DNA from 3 places in the Neobacillus sp. K501 genome. Region 3 is predicted to be linked to each of the others. Evidence: riboswitches for the same ligand, from Rfam matches in the RefSeq annotation. Region 3 holds a riboswitch; each other region holds the start of a gene.

Region 1 (5,761 bases), on a different contig from region 3:
AAATGGCTGGATCAGCATCAGCTATCATACAACGAAATACATATTGTCGAAAATCCACCGTCTCCAAACGAGCTTAAGGAACTATATCAAAAGAGCGGAATGGAATTAAAGAAGTTTTTTAATACAAGCGGACAAAAATATCGGGAGTTAGGTATCAAGGATAAAATGAACACGGCATCCGAGGATGAGCTTCTTGAATTACTTGCTTCTGATGGAATGCTAATTAAAAGACCGCTTTTAACAGATGGTGAAAAGGTAACGGTTGGTTTTAAAGAAGAAGATTATGAGAAAATATGGTTATAAACATTTAATTGCGCTTTTTAATTCGTTAGAATCGATTTTTTATCGATAAAAATATATTGGAGGTAGTTTAACATGACAACACCAAAGGGATTACGCTATTCTGAAGAGCATGAATGGGTAAAGGATGAAGGCGCAACACTTCGAGTGGGTATCACTCACTTTGCACAATCTGAGTTGGGAGATATCGTTTTCGTTGAGCTTCCTGAAGTAGGCGATGAAGTGACAGCGAATGAGCCTTTCGGAAGTGTTGAATCCGTTAAGACAGTTTCTGAGCTATATGCACCAGTAAGTGGTAAAGTTGTTGAAGTGAATGAAGATTTAAACGACAGCCCAGAGTTTGTTAATGAATCTCCATATGAAAAAGCGTGGATGATCGTGATTGAACCTTCAGACCGCAGCGAATTAGAAAAACTAATGACACCAGAACAATACGAAGAAATGGTCAAAGAAGACTAAACAAATGGATTAAGCACCTTGTTAGCGCAAGGTGTTTTTTTTTGGAAAAAAATTCTCCAGATTAATTCTAAAAGTAGGGGACACTATAATAAAATTTATTTATAAGGTGGTCCTAACAATGACATTGAAACAGCAAAAAATTGATGTAACTGACAGAGTCATTGGAAAAATGCAAAATGGAGAAATAGAATTATTTCTAGAAAATACATCGATTGGAAAAATCAAATTGCCGGGGGATATGGAAGTGCAGCTTGATCATCATTTTGAAGTAGATCAGCGGAAGATATATCAGCATGTATCCGTTACGGAACAGCCCGACGCAAAATATACAGATTGTGATGATGGTGGATGGTGTTAAAGCCTTTGAGAAAGTGCAGACACCTATTATCAAATGGGCATTCATGGTATAGTTAACATATTAAACACGTTATTATACTTCTCGAATATGTTAACATTAAACAAATAACATACTTAATAATAGGTGATGGATGATGAGTGACTCATTTGCTGACAAGGTCCTTATTGTTGAAGGAAAATCAGACAAGAAAAAAGTAAAGAGCATCTTAAAGGAGCCAATTGAAATTATTTGTACGAATGGTACGATTAGCATCACCAAATTGGATGAATTGATTGATTCCCTTGAAGATAAAGACGTCTACATCCTCGTTGACGCTGATGATGCAGGTGAAAAGCTGCGTAAACTATTGAAAAGAGAATTTCCTAATGCTGAGCACCTGTATATTGATCGGATGTATCGTGAAGTAGCTACCGCACCTGTATACCACCTAGCAACGGTTCTCATAGGTGCAAACATCGATGTCCATTCTGAGTACTTAGAAATGGGCTGATAAACGAATGAACGAATGGAGCCTTGATGAGTTATCATCATTCACTAAACAACATGCTACTGGTCTGGTTTACTTTTATACACCCCTATGTGGTACTTGTCAGCTCGCATCACGAATGCTTCAAATAATTGAGCAAATGGTCGATATAAATATGGGGAAAATGAATTTGAATTATTTTCCTGAGATTGCAGAAGATTTTGCAATTGAAAGTGTTCCTTGTTTACTTTTTTTCAAAAATGGCAAGGTTGTGGAAACGGTTTACGCATTTCACTCAGTCCCTTATCTGTATGAAAAAATAAAAACCTATATATAAGAAAACGGATGCTATGGCATCTGTTTTTTTTGTCGAAAGAATAACAAAGGGATTTTAATCGATTTCCTGAATATATAGGGTGAGCAGGTAATCGGAGGGATTGAAATGAGAGATGCCGTAAAAGCTTTTCTTACCACCATTAAAGAGCGTGAACATTTGTTGAAATTGATGGAAAACCTAGAAATGCTTGTAATTAAATTGGTTTATGAACAAAACACGATCGAAATGGCTTTTCATCGTGGTGCCGCAATCTTTCTAGAAGAGAATAAACAAAAAGCAATTTCCTGCGAGATTTCCGGTGATGCGGAGTCGATAAAAAGCCTAATAAAAGGTGAGAAAAAATTAAGATATTTTATGAGGGGCGGGCAGTTAAAAGTTACAGGCTCCTTTCGCACCATATTATTGCTAGAGTCGATATTTTATTTAACAAAGCCTGATGGACAAAAAAGAAAATTAATTTCCTAAAAAGCTATTGACGGCTTCTCCTACAATAGTGTATTATCTTTTTAAATATTCAATCAATAATGACAATTCAATAAATATCTTATCCAGAGAGGCGGAGGGACTGGCCCGACGATGCCCGGCAACCGGTTATACAACACGGTGCTAATTCCAGCAGAGTATTACTCTGAAAGATAAGAAGAGCGTACCGCCCCTCTTCTTGAAGAGGGGTTTTTATTATAGGCTAGTTTTTTGCTCTAGCGGAACATCGATAAGCGGAGAATTTTCCGCTAATCTCTATTTTGAAGCTTAGAAAGGGGAAATAAGCGGAGAATTTACTCTTATCTCTCTAAAAAAGGAGAAATATTAAAAAATTTATCTACTTAAGCGGAAATACTTCCCTTATTTTTATGGAAATAGGGTTATTTCCCGGATTAACCGGAATTTCTCCGCTTAATCCAACCACTTCGAAATCAGCCTAGATTACGATAAGAGACAATATTAAAATATAGGAGGAATGTTTGTATGGGAGAGAATCAAAAAAAATATCGTTTTGAAACACTAGGTGTTCATGGAGGACTATCTCCAGACCCGGTTACAGGAGCAAGAGCAGTACCGATTTACCAAAACAATGCCTATCAATTCAAAGATACAGAACATGCTGCAAACCTGTTTGCTTTAAAGGAGTCAGGCTACATATACACCCGTATTCATAACCCGACAACCACCGTCTTCGAAGAAAGAATTGCTCTCTTAGAGGGAGGGGTTGGAGCCCTTGCCGTGGCAAGTGGTATGGCCGCGATTACATTAGCCATTTTAAATATTGCTGAGGCTGGGGATGAAATTGTTTCAGCTTCTACTCTTTATGGCGGTACTTATAACCTATTTGCTGTTACCCTGCCTAAGTACGGGATCAAGGTGAAATTTGTCGACCCTGAGAACCCAGAGAATTTCCGTGATGCGATCACTGAAAAAACAAAGGCAGTATTTGCTGAAACAATTGGTAATCCGAGCCTTCGCGTTCTTGATATTGAAAAAGTAGCTGAGATTGCTCATGAGTCTGGTATTCCATTAATCATTGATAATACTTTTGCTACACCGTATTTATGCCGGCCAATCGAACATGGTGCCGATATAGTCGTTCATTCTGCCACGAAATGGCTTTTAGGCAATGGAACAACAACAGGCGGTGTCATAGTGGATGGTGGGAAATTTGACTGGAATTCAGCGAAATTCCCTGGGTTTACGACACCGGATGCCAGCTACCATGATCTTGTCTATGCAGAGGCACTAGGTGCAGTGGCCTACATTGTGAAAGCACGTGTACAGCTGCTGCGTGACTTAGGACCGTCACTTAGCCCACAAAATGCCTTTTTGTTTACGCTAGGTCTTGAAACCTTGCATGTACGGATGAAAGAGCATGTCGCCAATACAAAAGCGGTCGTGGAATATTTAGTGAATCACCCTGCGGTGGATTGGGTTTCCTACCCGGGTCATGCCTCCCATCCTGATTCCGAATTAGCAACGAAGTATTTGCCTAAAGGGGCAGGATCGATGATTGTGTTTGGAATTAAAGGCGGCCGAGAAGCAGGGGCAAAAGTAATTAATTCTGTGCAATTATTTGCTCATGTTGCCAATGTTGGCGATGCCAAAAGCCTTATTATTCATCCTGCCAGCACCACGCATCAGCAGTTAGATGCTGAGGGGTTAAAAGCTTCTGGTGTTTCCGAGGATTTAATTCGCCTCTCGATTGGAATCGAGAATGTGGACGATATCATCGAGGATTTAGAAGCGGCAATTGAGGCAGCGACAGGTGTTGGATCCCTAAAGGCAGAAGCTTAACTTTTTTTCGAAATAGGAAGAAAATTTCGTTGACAGCTCTTTTTATCCATGATACGATAGCTTTCGTAATAAAATAATTACTTTAATCAGTGAACGAATTAATTGAATATAGGATTGCTTAATGCTCTTATCAAGAGAGGTGGAGGGATGTGCCCGATGAAGCCCGGCAACCGTCAATATTTTATTGAAATGGTGCCAATTCACACAAAGCGTATGCTTTGGAAGATGGGAGAAAGGATTCATTTATGATGCCTTTCTGCCCGCCTGCAGAAAGGTTTTTTATTTTAGTAAAATAAGAATCTTTTCATATAAACAGTCAAAACCTATATGTAAGGCAAGAAACACATTCTGAATTTTCGTAATTATTATTTAACTTTCTGGATAAAAAGTAGGTGATTCGATGATTTCAATAAAAGATGTCCGAAAGATTTTTCCTTCCAAGCAGGGACAGCTCAAAGCGGTCGACAATGTGAATCTGGAAATTAAAGAAGGAGAAATATTTGGCGTCATTGGTTATAGTGGTGCAGGTAAAAGTACCTTAATCCGCATGTTAAATGGTTTGGAGCTGCCAACAGAAGGTTCTGTTACGGTTGCGGGCCGAGTGATATCAAAGATAAAAGGCAGTGAACTTCGGAAGGCACGTCAGGAAATTAGCATGATCTTTCAGCATTTCAACTTGCTCTGGTCGAGAACAGTAAGTGAGAATATCGCCTTCCCGCTAGAAATCGCTGGCGTGAAAGGGCCTGAAAGACAAAAGCGAGTTAACGAATTAATAAAATTAGTCGGATTAGAGGGTCGAGAAAATGCTTATCCTTCCCAACTAAGCGGCGGACAAAAACAGCGGGTTGGGATTGCTAGAGCACTTGCAAACAATCCAAAGGTTTTACTTTGTGACGAGGCAACCTCGGCACTTGATCCACAAACGACCGATTCGATTTTGGAATTATTGGTTGACATTAATAAAAGGCTTGGGCTAACAATCGTGTTAATTACGCACGAAATGCATGTCATTCGTAAAATTTGCCATCAGGTTGCTGTCATGGAAAGTGGCAAAGTGGTGGAACTTGGTCCTGTATTGGATGTATTCAAAAATCCACAGCAGCCGATTACAAAGAGATTCGTTCAACAGGTTACCGAGCCGGAAGAAACGAAAGAAACGGCGGAGCATCTTCTTGATCGTTACCATTCTGGTCAGGTTATCCAGCTTACGTTTATTGGGGAATCAGCTGAGCAGCCGGTTATCACCAATTTGATTCGTCATCATCAGGTGACCGTAAATATCCTCCAAGGGAAGATCTCACAAACGCAAAGCGGCTCCTATGGAACCTTGTTTATCCATTTAGATGGTGAGGTTGCAGAAGTGAATAAAGCGGTAGACTACATTCGCTCGCAGCAAGTTGGAGTGGAGGTGGTAACAAGTGAATAGTAATCAACCATATTTTCAAGAAATTGATTGGGAAGAAATGTGGGAAGCAACAGTCCAAACGCTTTATATGTCAGGAGTATCGGTCCTAGCTACATTTATTCTAGGAATTTTACTTGGTTTGCTGTTATTTCT
Region 2 (5,761 bases), on a different contig from region 3:
TTGTTGATAAGGAAAGGGTTCAAAGAGCGATGTCATTGAATCAAATGTCGATTTCCTTTGCGTCAATTGGCAGTCCTGCGGTTGGAGGTCTTTTGTATGGAGCAGTATCGATGGAAGTGTTCCTTATTGTCTATATGGTTGCATCCATCATTGCGGTCATACTTGAGTCAACCATGAACTTCCAATTATTTGCGAATCGCAAAGAGAAGGAGACCTTTGAAGAGAAAGAGACGATGTGGCAAAGTATGAAGGCTGGAATTCGCTATTTGAAACTGCAGCCACTGCTGATGACCATCATTTGGATTTCGCTGTTAATAAATTTTCTCTTTTCAGCATTTGAAGTAGGCTACTCCTTTATCCTCATTGAAAAAATGAAAATGGCTTCTCAGCATTTTGGCTTTACACAAGGTGGATTTGCCATCGGTATGTTGTTGTTTTCGATTTATTTTTCTATAAGAAAAGATGTGAAATTTCCGTTACTAGTATCAAAGCGGGGGATCCTTGGAATGGGGGGCATCATGGGCGCGATTGCTATGCCATTACTGATAAAAATGTCCTATGGGGTCGTTTTTGGTTATTACCTGCTGTTGATGTTTAGTTTAGGATCATTAGTCATTATCGTGAATACACCCATGCAGGTGATGATGCAAAAACAAATCGATGACGATTATAAGGGCCGGGTTTTTTCGATACTTGAAACGATGGCAATGGCGTTAATGCCTTTAGGGATGGTGCTTTACGGTTTCTTGTATGATGTCTTCCCAGCACAATGGATTCTCCTAGTCTCTGCATGTATCTTCCTTGGAGTTGTTCTATTTCTGGCGAGGCCATCTGTTATTAGAAAGGCTCACCCACAATTGGAGCGGGATAGAGTGGTTAAAAGTGAAGCGCGAGTCACATCGTAAACAAATAAAAGGAACTAGACGAGCTCTAGTTCCTTTTTGCAGCTTGAAAACCTAAATGAATGTCGTTATACTTATATTTAGTAAATCAGTAATTTACTAAATTACTAAATATAAGGCGGTAGAAATTTATGAAAATCCCAACTAATTTAAAACATAAACCTGTTATCGTATCTGAGAACTACGAGAATGTAGACGGGAGAAATGCTTATCAATCGGATGCGAAGGGTCTTTCTTTAGGATTGGCTCAGTGGAATGATCGTGGCAAGGTTGATATTTCGGCTAAAGTGTGGCGATATACAGGAGAAAAATGGTCTAGGCAATCTGAGGAATTACCGCTCCATCGTGTCCTTGATCTTGCGATTCTTGTTAGTCGGGCCAAGCTTCATTTTCGCGAAGCCTATCAATATGAGAAATTGTATGATCCAGAAAATCCGATGATCGACAGAGTAGGAATTCAAGGTGATGCAATGACGGTTGCTGTTTGTACGGACAATGAAAAAATTGATGAAGATATTCAATTGTTCAGTCAGGCGCTTAGCCATGATGATGAGCTAATTGGTGAACGGCTGCGGACTTTATCAAGTATCTTGAAAGAGATGGGATATTAAATGGAGAGTAATCGAAAAAAGGAATTAAAATTGCAGTATAGAGAAATGAAGCACCCGATGGGCATCTATATCATTCGTTCAAAATCGGATAATAAGTGTTTCCTTGAAGCGACGGCCAATTTAAAGGCAAGAATGAACAGCAGTATCGTCAAGTTGCAATCAGGATTTCACCCCAATCGCGAATTAACCAAGGCGTGGAAGCAACAGGGGGAAGAAAACTTTGAGATGGAGATCCTCGAGAATCTTGAATATGATAAGGATGAAGCCAAAACCGACTACTCTGAAGAATTAGCTGTGTTGCAGTTTATTTGGGAAGAAAAATTGAGTAACGAAGGATTAGAATTTTATAAAAAGTAATGCAAAAGGATAGGGAACTGCTCCCTATCCTTTTTATATGCCCCTGACCAAGGCGCTTCCGCTTTTCGTTTTACCAGGCCATTTCACCATTGTCGTAGTTAATCTGCCAGTGAATTCCAAATTTATCGGTTACTTGACCGTAGAGCTTGCTCCAGAATGTTTCTTGAAGCTCCATCCCTACCTTGCCGCCTTCTTTTAATTGGTTAAACCAGGAGGTAAGATCGTCCGTATTATTACTGATTAAGGAAAGGGTAATGTTGTTGCCTTCCACAAACGGCATGCCTGGGAAAGTATCTGAAAACATGACATTGCTTCCAGCGATGTTCAGTCTTGTGTGCATAACTAAATTTTTCGCTTCTTCCGGCATTGGATAATTTGGATCTTGTGGTGTTTCACCGAAAGTCATCATTTTCGGTACTTCAGAACCAAAAACCTTGGCATAAAATTCTACCGCTTCCCGGCAATTGCCATTAAAATTAAGATAAACATCTACAGACATTTGCTTCACTCCCAAATTAGATTCGTTATACAACTCCATTTTTACCCAAATTAGGATAATTAATCAATAATGAAAAGGAACTATTATGCAAATAAGAGACTGAATGAAAAATGTGGTAGGATAATAATAAATGTAAGGGGTACTGAAAAGTTATTTAGTGAAAAGGTGATAACGTGGCAAATATTCGGGATTTGGCAAAAATGGCGGGAGTTTCAGTCACGACTGTTTCCCGTGTATTGAACCAGCATCCTTATGTGAAGGATGAAAAAAGAAAAGCCGTTTTAGAAGCGATCCGAAAGAGTAATTATCAGCGGAATATAAATGCCGTTCATTTAAGTAAAGGGAAGACCTTTCTTGTTGGTGTGGTCATTCCATTTTCAAATCATCCATACTTTGCCCAGTTGGTTAATGGAATTGCAACTGAGGCATTAAAGCAAAACTATAATCTAGTATTAATCCAAACCAATTATGTGAGGAGCAGGGAAATAGAGGCATTACGGATGCTTAAGCAAAAGCAGGTTGATGCCCTCATCATTTGTTCGAGAATTTGTGAGTGGTCCAAAATTGAAGAATACTTACCTTATGGACCAATTGTTTTTTGTGAAGATACCAAAGGGAAAGAAGCTTCTTCCACCTTCATCGACCATTATAAAAACTTTTCTTTTGCCTTGGATTATTTATATCGTGAAGGTCATCAAAAAATAGGTTATTGTATTGGTCGCAAAACAGGTCCGAGCAGTAAGGCTAGAGGATTGGCCTATAAGGATTTTAATGAAAAATACAAGTTACCGTTTCGCTCTGAATATATCTTTGATGATTGCTTGTATTTTGAAGATGGAGAGCAAGTGATTGAGCAGATTAAGCAGATGGTTAATCCACCATCTGCCTTATTAGTCACCGGTGACCAAGTGGCTGCTGGAATTGTTACCTGTGCCCAACAGCAAAACATTTCCATTCCCAATGAACTTGCGATTATCGGTTTTGATAATCAGCCGATTGCTAAAATGATGAACATCACAACCATTGAAATCCCTCTTGTTGAGATTGGAAGAAAGCTTTTTAATCAAGCTGTAAATAATGAAAAGCTCACTTACGAGGAAATACCCGTCCACTTGATCGTACGACGAACTGTTTGAAAAAATTTTTTAACCCTACTATTTTGGTTGATTTTATCGGAATGAAAGCGGTTAACGAAAGTGAAGGTTATTTTTAGACGATTGACAAAATAAAGATAGCTTAGTAGTATCTAAATAATCCTAATTTAATAATTAATTGAACTTATCGAGAGTGACCGAGGGACAAGGCCCTATGACGTCCGGCAACCCCCTTTTTGGGAAGGTGCCAATTCCTGCAGAATGACTTTCATTCTGAAAGATAAGTCGAGATATAGAATGTATTTCGATGCCCCTTTCAGTTGAAAGGGGCATTTTTTGTTCTTGATTTTTAAAAAAAGAGGGTAATCATATGATTGAAATTCGGAATCTTTCAAAAGTTTATAAAACAAAAAATGGGAGCATAAAAGGTGTTGATGAAGTCTCGTTATCCGTGCAAGAGGGCGAGATATTTGGAATTGTTGGTTATTCAGGTGCCGGAAAAAGTTCGCTGTTGCGCTGTATTAATCTGCTAGAGCGGCCAACCTCTGGAAGTATTACGGTAGATGGTATTGATCTAACTTCTTTAAAGGGTGAGAATCTTCGACTGGCACGGTTAAAAATCGGGATGATCTTCCAGCATTTCTACTTAATCAGCCAAAAAACAGTGTTCGAGAATATTGTTTTTTCCCTAAAGGCGGCCAAGATACCAGCCGACCAAATCAAAGAAAGGGTAGAAGAGCTGCTTGAGATGGTTGGTCTTTCGGATAAAAGAGATGTTTATCCCGCACAGCTAAGCGGCGGTCAAAAACAGCGGGTTGGTATAGCGCGGGCGCTTGCCAACAACCCAAAGGTGTTACTATGTGACGAAGCAACATCTGCACTCGACCCAACGACAACAAAGTCGATTTTAAATCTATTAAAAAAAATCAATAAAGAACTCAATATTACCATTGTTTTAATTACCCATGAAATGGATGTTGTAAAGGAAATCTGCAACCGGATGGCGATCATGCAGGATGGAAAAGTCATAGAAGAAGGTGCTGTCTATGATATCTTTGCCAATCCTCAAACGGAATTAACAAAAGAGTTTATTGAAAGTGTTGTTTCCTTAGAAATACCAGAAGTCATTTTAAATGGATGCGAAGGACCCATTGTGAAGGTGACATTCAAAGGGAAAGTAGCTGGAGAGGGGGTCATTTCTGATATGCTTCAGCAATTTAACGTAAAAGGCAACTTCCTCCACGGTTCGATTGAGTATATTCAAGAATTCCCTCTCGGCATCTTTATTATGGAGCTGAATGGTGAAAAACAAGAAATCAGAGCTGCCCTTCAATATATCGAGAATCGGGCAGCGCAAGTGGAGGTGTTACGTGATGGGCTTTGATTTTCAGCATCTCGTGGAACTCATTCCAGATATTAATACCGCTTTTTTTCAAACGATTTATATGATAACCATTTCATTACTAGTAGCCATCGTGATTGGACTGCCAGTTGGAATTCTATTATATATCACCGATAAAGGTTTGTTTTTAGAAAATCGTTTGATCCAAAATGTTTTAGGCTTTGCCGTAAATATGGTGCGGTCGATCCCGTTCATCATTTTACTAGTAGCTCTTATTCCATTAACAAATTTCTTAGTAGGAACAACCATTGGTCCGACAGCGGCAAGTGTTTCACTTACAGCTGCGGCAATTCCGTTTTTCGCAAGGATTGTTGAAACGGCGTTAAGGGAGATTGATAAAGGTGTTATTGAAGCTGCCATTGCTGCCGGTGCTACACCGTGGATGATTATTAAAGATGTACTGCTGCTTGAAGCGAGGTCTGGAATCATTTCTGGAGTTACCTTAACGCTCATCAGTTTAATTGGCTTTTCAGCGATGGCGGGTACCGTTGGCGGCGGAGGAATCGGCGATTTAGCGATACGGTTTGGTTATTATCGATACGATAATACGATTATGATTGCAACCGTTGTAATATTAATTGTTTTAGTTCAGGTAATCCAGCTACTTGGTGATTATATTGCCAAAGTTTTAGATAAAAGATAAGAAAGAAAAGGGGAATTGATGATGAAAAAGTGGTTAACAGGGATTATTTTAGTAGTAGTTGCTGCGGTTTTAGCAGCTTGCGGAGGTTCTGCTAGTAAGGAAAGCAGTAGTGAGGGAAAAGCAGCAGAAACAAAAGAAATTAAAATTGGTGCAACAGCTGGTCCCTATAGTGACATGGTATCAAAAGCGATTAAACCAGGGTTAGAAGAAAAGGGCTATAAGGTAGAAGTGGTTGAATTCAGTGATTATATTC
Region 3 (5,761 bases):
CAACAGCTGTTAAGCGTTGATCATCAGGCAACAATTTGTTATCGCTGTCTCTAGAGTCATTCATGCTTCTGAATTTGTAAAGGTAAAAAGGCCTACCATTTAAACCTGGTCTTTGCTGCTTGAAAAGAACCGGCGAGCCAAGTTTATATTTGACTAAAATTCCGGTTAATAAAATGATAGGCGATAAAAATATTAGCAATATGATTGAAATAAGTACATCCATCAACCTCTTCATATACTCACTTCCATTTCTTCTATAAAAATACAAAATATTCACACTGATACTGATAATTTATGATTAGTAGCATCTCTCCTATTCGCAAGATTCAAAAGCATTTCCCGAATCTCACCTCTTTCTAGATTGGAATAGTTTGAGATGATTTCCTCAATTTCCTGTTGATACATTTCTGAGGTCTTGCCAATATAAATTTGTGGATAAATTTGCTCGTCATGAACTTCATTTTCTTTCAATAATTCCTCAAAAAGCTTCTCACCTGGACGTACGCCTGTGTATTCAATTCCGATTTCTTCAATGGAGTACCCGGAGAGTTTTATGAGATTTTTAGCCAAATCTACAATTTTTACAGGCTCGCCCATATCTAAAATAAAAATCTCTCCTCCCTTTGCCAGTGCACCAGCTTGGAGGACTAGCCTTGAAGCTTCGGGAATCGTCATAAAATATCGAACCATGTCAGGATGTGTAACCGTAACAGGACCGCCCTTTTCAATTTGGCTCTTAAATAGCGGAATCACACTTCCTCTGCTCCCAAGTACATTACCAAAACGTACGGCAACAAATTTCGTTCTACTTTCCTGGTCCATGTTTTGTATAATCATTTCGGCAATCCTCTTTGTTGCCCCCATGACACTTGTTGGATTCACGGCTTTATCAGACGATATCATCACAAAGGTTTTCACATGACTCCAACTTGCTGCCTTTGCCGCATTCAGTGTGCCAATTATGTTATTTTTAACAGCCTCTTCTGGATTACATTCCATTAATGGTACATGTTTATGGGCAGCTGCATGATAGACAACATCCGGCTGGTATAAGCTCATTGCAAACATCATTTTCTTTAAGTCTTGTAAATCGGCAATAACCGGAACAAATTCTATATCCGTATTTTGGTAGGAATTTTTCAACTCCATTTCAATGGAGTAAATGCTATTTTCTCCATGCCCTAATAAAATAAGTTTTTGGGGCGAAAATTGAGCAATCTGCCGACAAATTTCTGAGCCGATGGATCCCCCTGCACCTGTTACTAATACCACTTTATTCGTGATATATTCCGATATACTATTCAGATCTAATTCAACTGGATCCCTGCCTAATAAATCTTCCACTTGAACATCACGAAACTGTTTTATAGATACTTTTCCTGTCATTAGGTCTTCTAGCATCGGTAATATCTGCGTCTTGGCACTAGTCTTAGCACACTCCAAAAATATGTTATTTAACTCTTTTTTACTTAGTGACGGGATGGCAATGACAATATTATTAATATCAAGCTTTTTCACGATTTCTTCAATTCTAGTGATTCCACCCATTACCGGAATCCCTAAAATATCAAGTTTATGCTTTTTGATATCATCATCAATAAACCCCACTGGAAATAAATCAGCTTCATTATTCTGTTTTAATTGTCTTGCGACCATCATCCCGGCTGATCCTGCTCCAACGATGAGTGTACGCTGATTGTTATTTGCCCTATTTAAATATGTGTCTCGGAACAATCTCCAACTAAAGCGTAACCCTCCCATAAACAACAAATTCAATAACCACACCACTGTTAGCAAACGAAAGGAAATTTCACCTATTAATAATTGCTCTGCTCCAGCTGAGATCAGGATTGATAAGGTTACAACCTTTAAAATGCTTAACAATTCCCCAATACTTGCATATTCCCATGCCTTTTTATATAACTTGAAGCGAAATGAAAGGAAATATTGACTGAGTAATATAGTCACCGCGATTAATAAGGTTGAAGAAGTAACCACATTCAAAGTTCCTCCTACCAAAAACCGACTGGAGAAGATAGATGCTAAGACAATAAATGAGTCAATAAAGATAAAAAACGATATTCTTTGGCGATAAGTCAAAATCCCCATTCCTTTCCCTTTTTCTTAATAAAAAATTTAAAGTATAGACTCTTTCATAAGAGTCCATACTTTAAATTTTTTATTTGGGCATCTAACCCGTCCTCACATCATCCCCTTGACGACTAGCGTCTAAGGTCTATCGACCCACAGCATGACCGAGTACCCCCATTGATAATGGAAAGGAGGTATCACCAAAATATTTTTGTTCTTATTAAAGAACGATTTTTCCAAAAAAAACACCTTTTTATTAAATTATCCATTTGTTACTTAAGAAATAGACTACAACAAAACATTCTATATAAAACACATAGACTAGTTCTTATACCTCATGTTAGTTCATTATATAGAACAAGTCAATGGAAATGTGGCGAATTTAACTATTATTCTTAAAATTCACACTTCTAAAGTTATAGCTTAATTTACTTATCCCACTTTCTACTTTTTCCTTTATAACGAACTTTCACTTGAGATATCTTAGTATATTTATTTGAAAATAAGTTGACAGTCTCTCCTCTAATGGTGTAAATTTTATAAAAAGTCTAAATATTAGTTCTTATCAAGAGAGGCAGAGGGAATGGCCCTATGAAGTCTCAGCAACCTTCAATGAATTTTTCATTGAAAAGGTGCTACGTCCTGCAAATTTACGAATTTGCGAGATAAGAAGAATGACAACTGTGTTGTACTGACAAAAGTCTTCTTCTTAAAGAAGACTTTTTTTATTTATATTTTTATTAAATAGGAGTGGTTGTGATGTTTAAGATTGATACGAAGCTTGCCCAAATTGGAAATCGCAGTGATACGGTGACAGGCACCGTTAATCCGCCCGTTTATTTTTCAACTGCCTACCGGCATGAGGGGATTGGGCAATCCACTGGTTTTGATTACGTTCGTACAGGTAATCCAACACGCCAGCTCCTTGAACAAGCCATTGCGGATTTAGAAGGGGGAGATCAAGGATTTGCCTGCAGTTCAGGTATGGCTGCGATTTTTACGGTTTTGTCCTTGTTTCAAGCGGGAGATGAATGGCTTGTAAGTGAAGATTTATATGGCGGAACCTATCGATTATTAGATAAAGGCTATAAAAAATGGGGATTAAAGGCGGAATACGTTAATACATGTTGTCCCGAGGAGATTGAACGTAAGATTACACCACAAACAAAAGCAATCTTCCTTGAAACCCCGACCAATCCTCTAATGCAGCAGTCCGATATAGCCGCTGTTTCTGAAATTGCCAAGGAACATGGAATATTGTTGATTGTTGATAACACATTCTACACTCCTGTTCTTCAACAGCCGATTCTGCTTGGGGCTGATATTGTCATTCATAGTGCGACGAAATATCTCGGCGGCCATAATGATGTTCTTGCCGGACTCATTGTAGCTAAAGGGAAAGAACTTTGTGATGAACTAGCACTCTACCACAACGGAGCTGGTGCAGTCCTCAGTCCATTCGATTCCTGGTTATTAATGCGAGGCATGAAAACTTTATCGCTCCGGATGAAAAAACATGAAAAAAATGCAAAGGAAATTGTTGAATATCTTTCTAATCATGAAGCGGTAACCGATGTTCTTTATCCTGGCAAAGGTGGAATGGTTTCATTTCGTGTTAAAGATGAAGCATGTGTGAACCCATTTTTACAAAATTTAGCCCTTATCACCTTTGCTGAAAGCCTCGGGGGTACAGAAAGCTTTATTACTTACCCGGCAACACAGACTCACGCTGATATTCCAGAAGAAGTCCGTATCCAATCCGGTGTCTGCAACCGCTTATTACGTTTTTCTGTCGGGATTGAAGATCCAGAGGATATTATTAACGATCTTGAACGAGCTTTTTCCAAACTAAAAGAGGGAGTGATTGGTAAATGACAAGCGAAGAATTTTGTTTTGAAACGAAGCTACTGCATAATCGACACAAGTTTGATCCTGCAACGGGAGCGGTCAGTGTCCCTATCCAACACGCTTCCACCTTTCATCAATCAAAAATCGACCAGTTTGGAAAATATGATTATAGCCGCAGCTTAAATCCGACAAGGGAAGCGCTGGAAGATGTGATTGCAGAATTAGAAGGAGGTTCGAAAGGCTTTGCCTTTTCATCAGGAATGGCTGCGATATCTACAGCTTTTCTACTTCTTTCATCCGGTGATCACGTCGTCATTACGGAGGATGTCTATGGCGGGACGTTTCGAATGGTTACCGAAGTTCTTTCCCGCTTCGGAATTGAACATACCTTTGTCGATATGACTGACTTAGGTCAGGTAAGGGCTGCTACTCAGCCAAATACAAAGGCATTCTATGTTGAAACTCCCTCAAACCCTACATTAAAAGTAACCGATATTAAAGCGGTTAGTGAAATTGCTAAAGAAAATAACGCCCTTGTCTTTGTTGATAATACTTTTCTCACTCCTGCCCTGCAAAAACCATTTGAGCTCGGGGCAGATGTCGTCCTTCATAGTGCGACGAAATTTCTATCTGGTCATAGCGATGTCATTGCAGGACTTGCGGTAGTGAACGATGCTGGCTTGGCCAAAAGGCTCGGATTTTTACAAAATTCTTTTGGAGCTGTACTAGGGGTTCAGGATGCTTGGCTTGTGCTTAGAGGCTTAAAAACGCTTCATGTTCGGCTAGAACAATCACAGAAATCAGCTCTTAAAGTTGCTGAATTTCTAGCGTCACATCCGCTGATCGAAAAAGTCTATTATCCTGGTCTTCCAAACCACCCACAGTATGAACTCCAAAATACTCAGGCAAATGGAGCAGGGGCTGTTTTTTCATTTGAACTCGTTAATGAGGAAGCAGTTCGGACCTTTGTTTCCACTGTAAAAATACCTGTATTCGCTGTTAGTCTTGGCGCTGTGGAATCGATTTTATCCTATCCTGCCAAGATGTCTCATGCGGCGATGCCACTAGCCGAAAGGGAAAAAAGAGGAATTAAAAATAGCCTCCTTCGTCTCTCTGTCGGACTGGAAAATTCAGAGGATCTAATAAAAGATTTTTCCCATGCGCTAGACGCTGTAAAAGAAAAACATTTGTCCTTGATAAAGGAGAAATAATATGACCTTATTAGAAAAATTAGAAAAACAAATTTTAATAGCTGATGGTGCAATGGGTACCCTTCTTTATTCATTTGGGACAGATAGCTGCTTTGAGGAATTAAACCTCTCTCATGGAGAAAAAATCCAGGAAATCCATAAAGCCTATGTAGATGCTGGTGCAGACGTCATTCAAACCAACACCTATGCCGCCAATTATTTAAAGCTGCAAAGATACGGTCTCGAGGATTCTGTTAAAGAAATCAATAGCGCCGCGGTCCAAAATGCAAAAAGAGCAGCCGCCAAGAATGCCTATGTCCTAGGCACCCTTGGCGGAAATCGCGGGATTAAGCCAAATTCCATCACACTGGAGGAATTGAAACGAAGCTTCCGAGAGCAATTATATTGTCTCTTACTAGAAGGTGTTGACGGGCTGTTACTGGAAACCTTTTATGACCTTGAAGAACTTGAAACGGTCCTAACGATCGCCCGCAAGGAAACGAAAATACCCATCATTGCACAAGTGTCCTTACAAGAACCAGGTATCTTGCAGGATCAGACACCCGTTAATGATGCATTAAAAAGGCTGGAAAACCTAGGTGCCGATGTGGTCGGTCTTAATTGCCGGCTCG

The links. Region 3 has a riboswitch for S-adenosylmethionine ahead of ACWM35_RS22890 (methionine biosynthesis PLP-dependent protein). Riboswitches for the same ligand answer to the same signal wherever they lie in the genome.
Region 1: linked by a shared signal. The riboswitch ahead of ACWM35_RS19490 (O-acetylhomoserine aminocarboxypropyltransferase/cysteine synthase family protein) and the one ahead of ACWM35_RS22890 (methionine biosynthesis PLP-dependent protein) in region 3 are both predicted to bind S-adenosylmethionine.
Region 2: linked by a shared signal. The riboswitch ahead of ACWM35_RS15195 (methionine ABC transporter ATP-binding protein) and the one ahead of ACWM35_RS22890 (methionine biosynthesis PLP-dependent protein) in region 3 are both predicted to bind S-adenosylmethionine.

The regions. Positions count from the first base shown of each region.
Region 1 covers NZ_JBSLYA010000009.1:167,530-173,290, forward strand. Annotated here, with positions in the region: gene ACWM35_RS19460 (arsenate reductase family protein) at 1-303, shown strand, start outside; gene gcvH (glycine cleavage system protein GcvH) at 376-759, shown strand; gene ACWM35_RS19470 (YusG family protein) at 878-1,117, shown strand; gene ACWM35_RS19475 (toprim domain-containing protein) at 1,251-1,607, shown strand; gene ACWM35_RS19480 (thioredoxin family protein) at 1,615-1,920, shown strand; gene ACWM35_RS19485 (SCP2 sterol-binding domain-containing protein) at 2,026-2,385, shown strand; SAM riboswitch class I at 2,462-2,562, shown strand; gene ACWM35_RS19490 (O-acetylhomoserine aminocarboxypropyltransferase/cysteine synthase family protein) at 2,887-4,203, shown strand; SAM riboswitch class I at 4,328-4,435, shown strand; gene ACWM35_RS19495 (methionine ABC transporter ATP-binding protein) at 4,604-5,629, shown strand; gene ACWM35_RS19500 (methionine ABC transporter permease) at 5,667-5,761, shown strand, end outside.
Region 2 covers NZ_JBSLYA010000006.1:170,777-176,537, reverse strand. Annotated here, with positions in the region: gene ACWM35_RS15220 (MFS transporter) at 1-905, shown strand, start outside; gene ACWM35_RS15215 (DUF6530 family protein) at 1,034-1,513, shown strand; gene ACWM35_RS15210 (GIY-YIG nuclease family protein) at 1,514-1,870, shown strand; gene ACWM35_RS15205 (VOC family protein) at 1,941-2,369, opposite strand; gene ACWM35_RS15200 (LacI family DNA-binding transcriptional regulator) at 2,543-3,505, shown strand; SAM riboswitch class I at 3,645-3,750, shown strand; gene ACWM35_RS15195 (methionine ABC transporter ATP-binding protein) at 3,834-4,847, shown strand; gene ACWM35_RS15190 (methionine ABC transporter permease) at 4,837-5,508, shown strand; gene ACWM35_RS15185 (MetQ/NlpA family ABC transporter substrate-binding protein) at 5,530-5,761, shown strand, end outside.
Region 3 covers NZ_JBSLYA010000014.1:58,751-64,511, forward strand. Annotated here, with positions in the region: gene ACWM35_RS22880 (sugar transferase) at 1-235, opposite strand, end outside; gene ACWM35_RS22885 (polysaccharide biosynthesis protein) at 274-2,100, opposite strand; SAM riboswitch class I at 2,651-2,763, shown strand; gene ACWM35_RS22890 (methionine biosynthesis PLP-dependent protein) at 2,851-3,966, shown strand; gene metC (cystathionine beta-lyase) at 3,963-5,150, shown strand; gene ACWM35_RS22900 (bifunctional homocysteine S-methyltransferase/methylenetetrahydrofolate reductase) at 5,152-5,761, shown strand, end outside.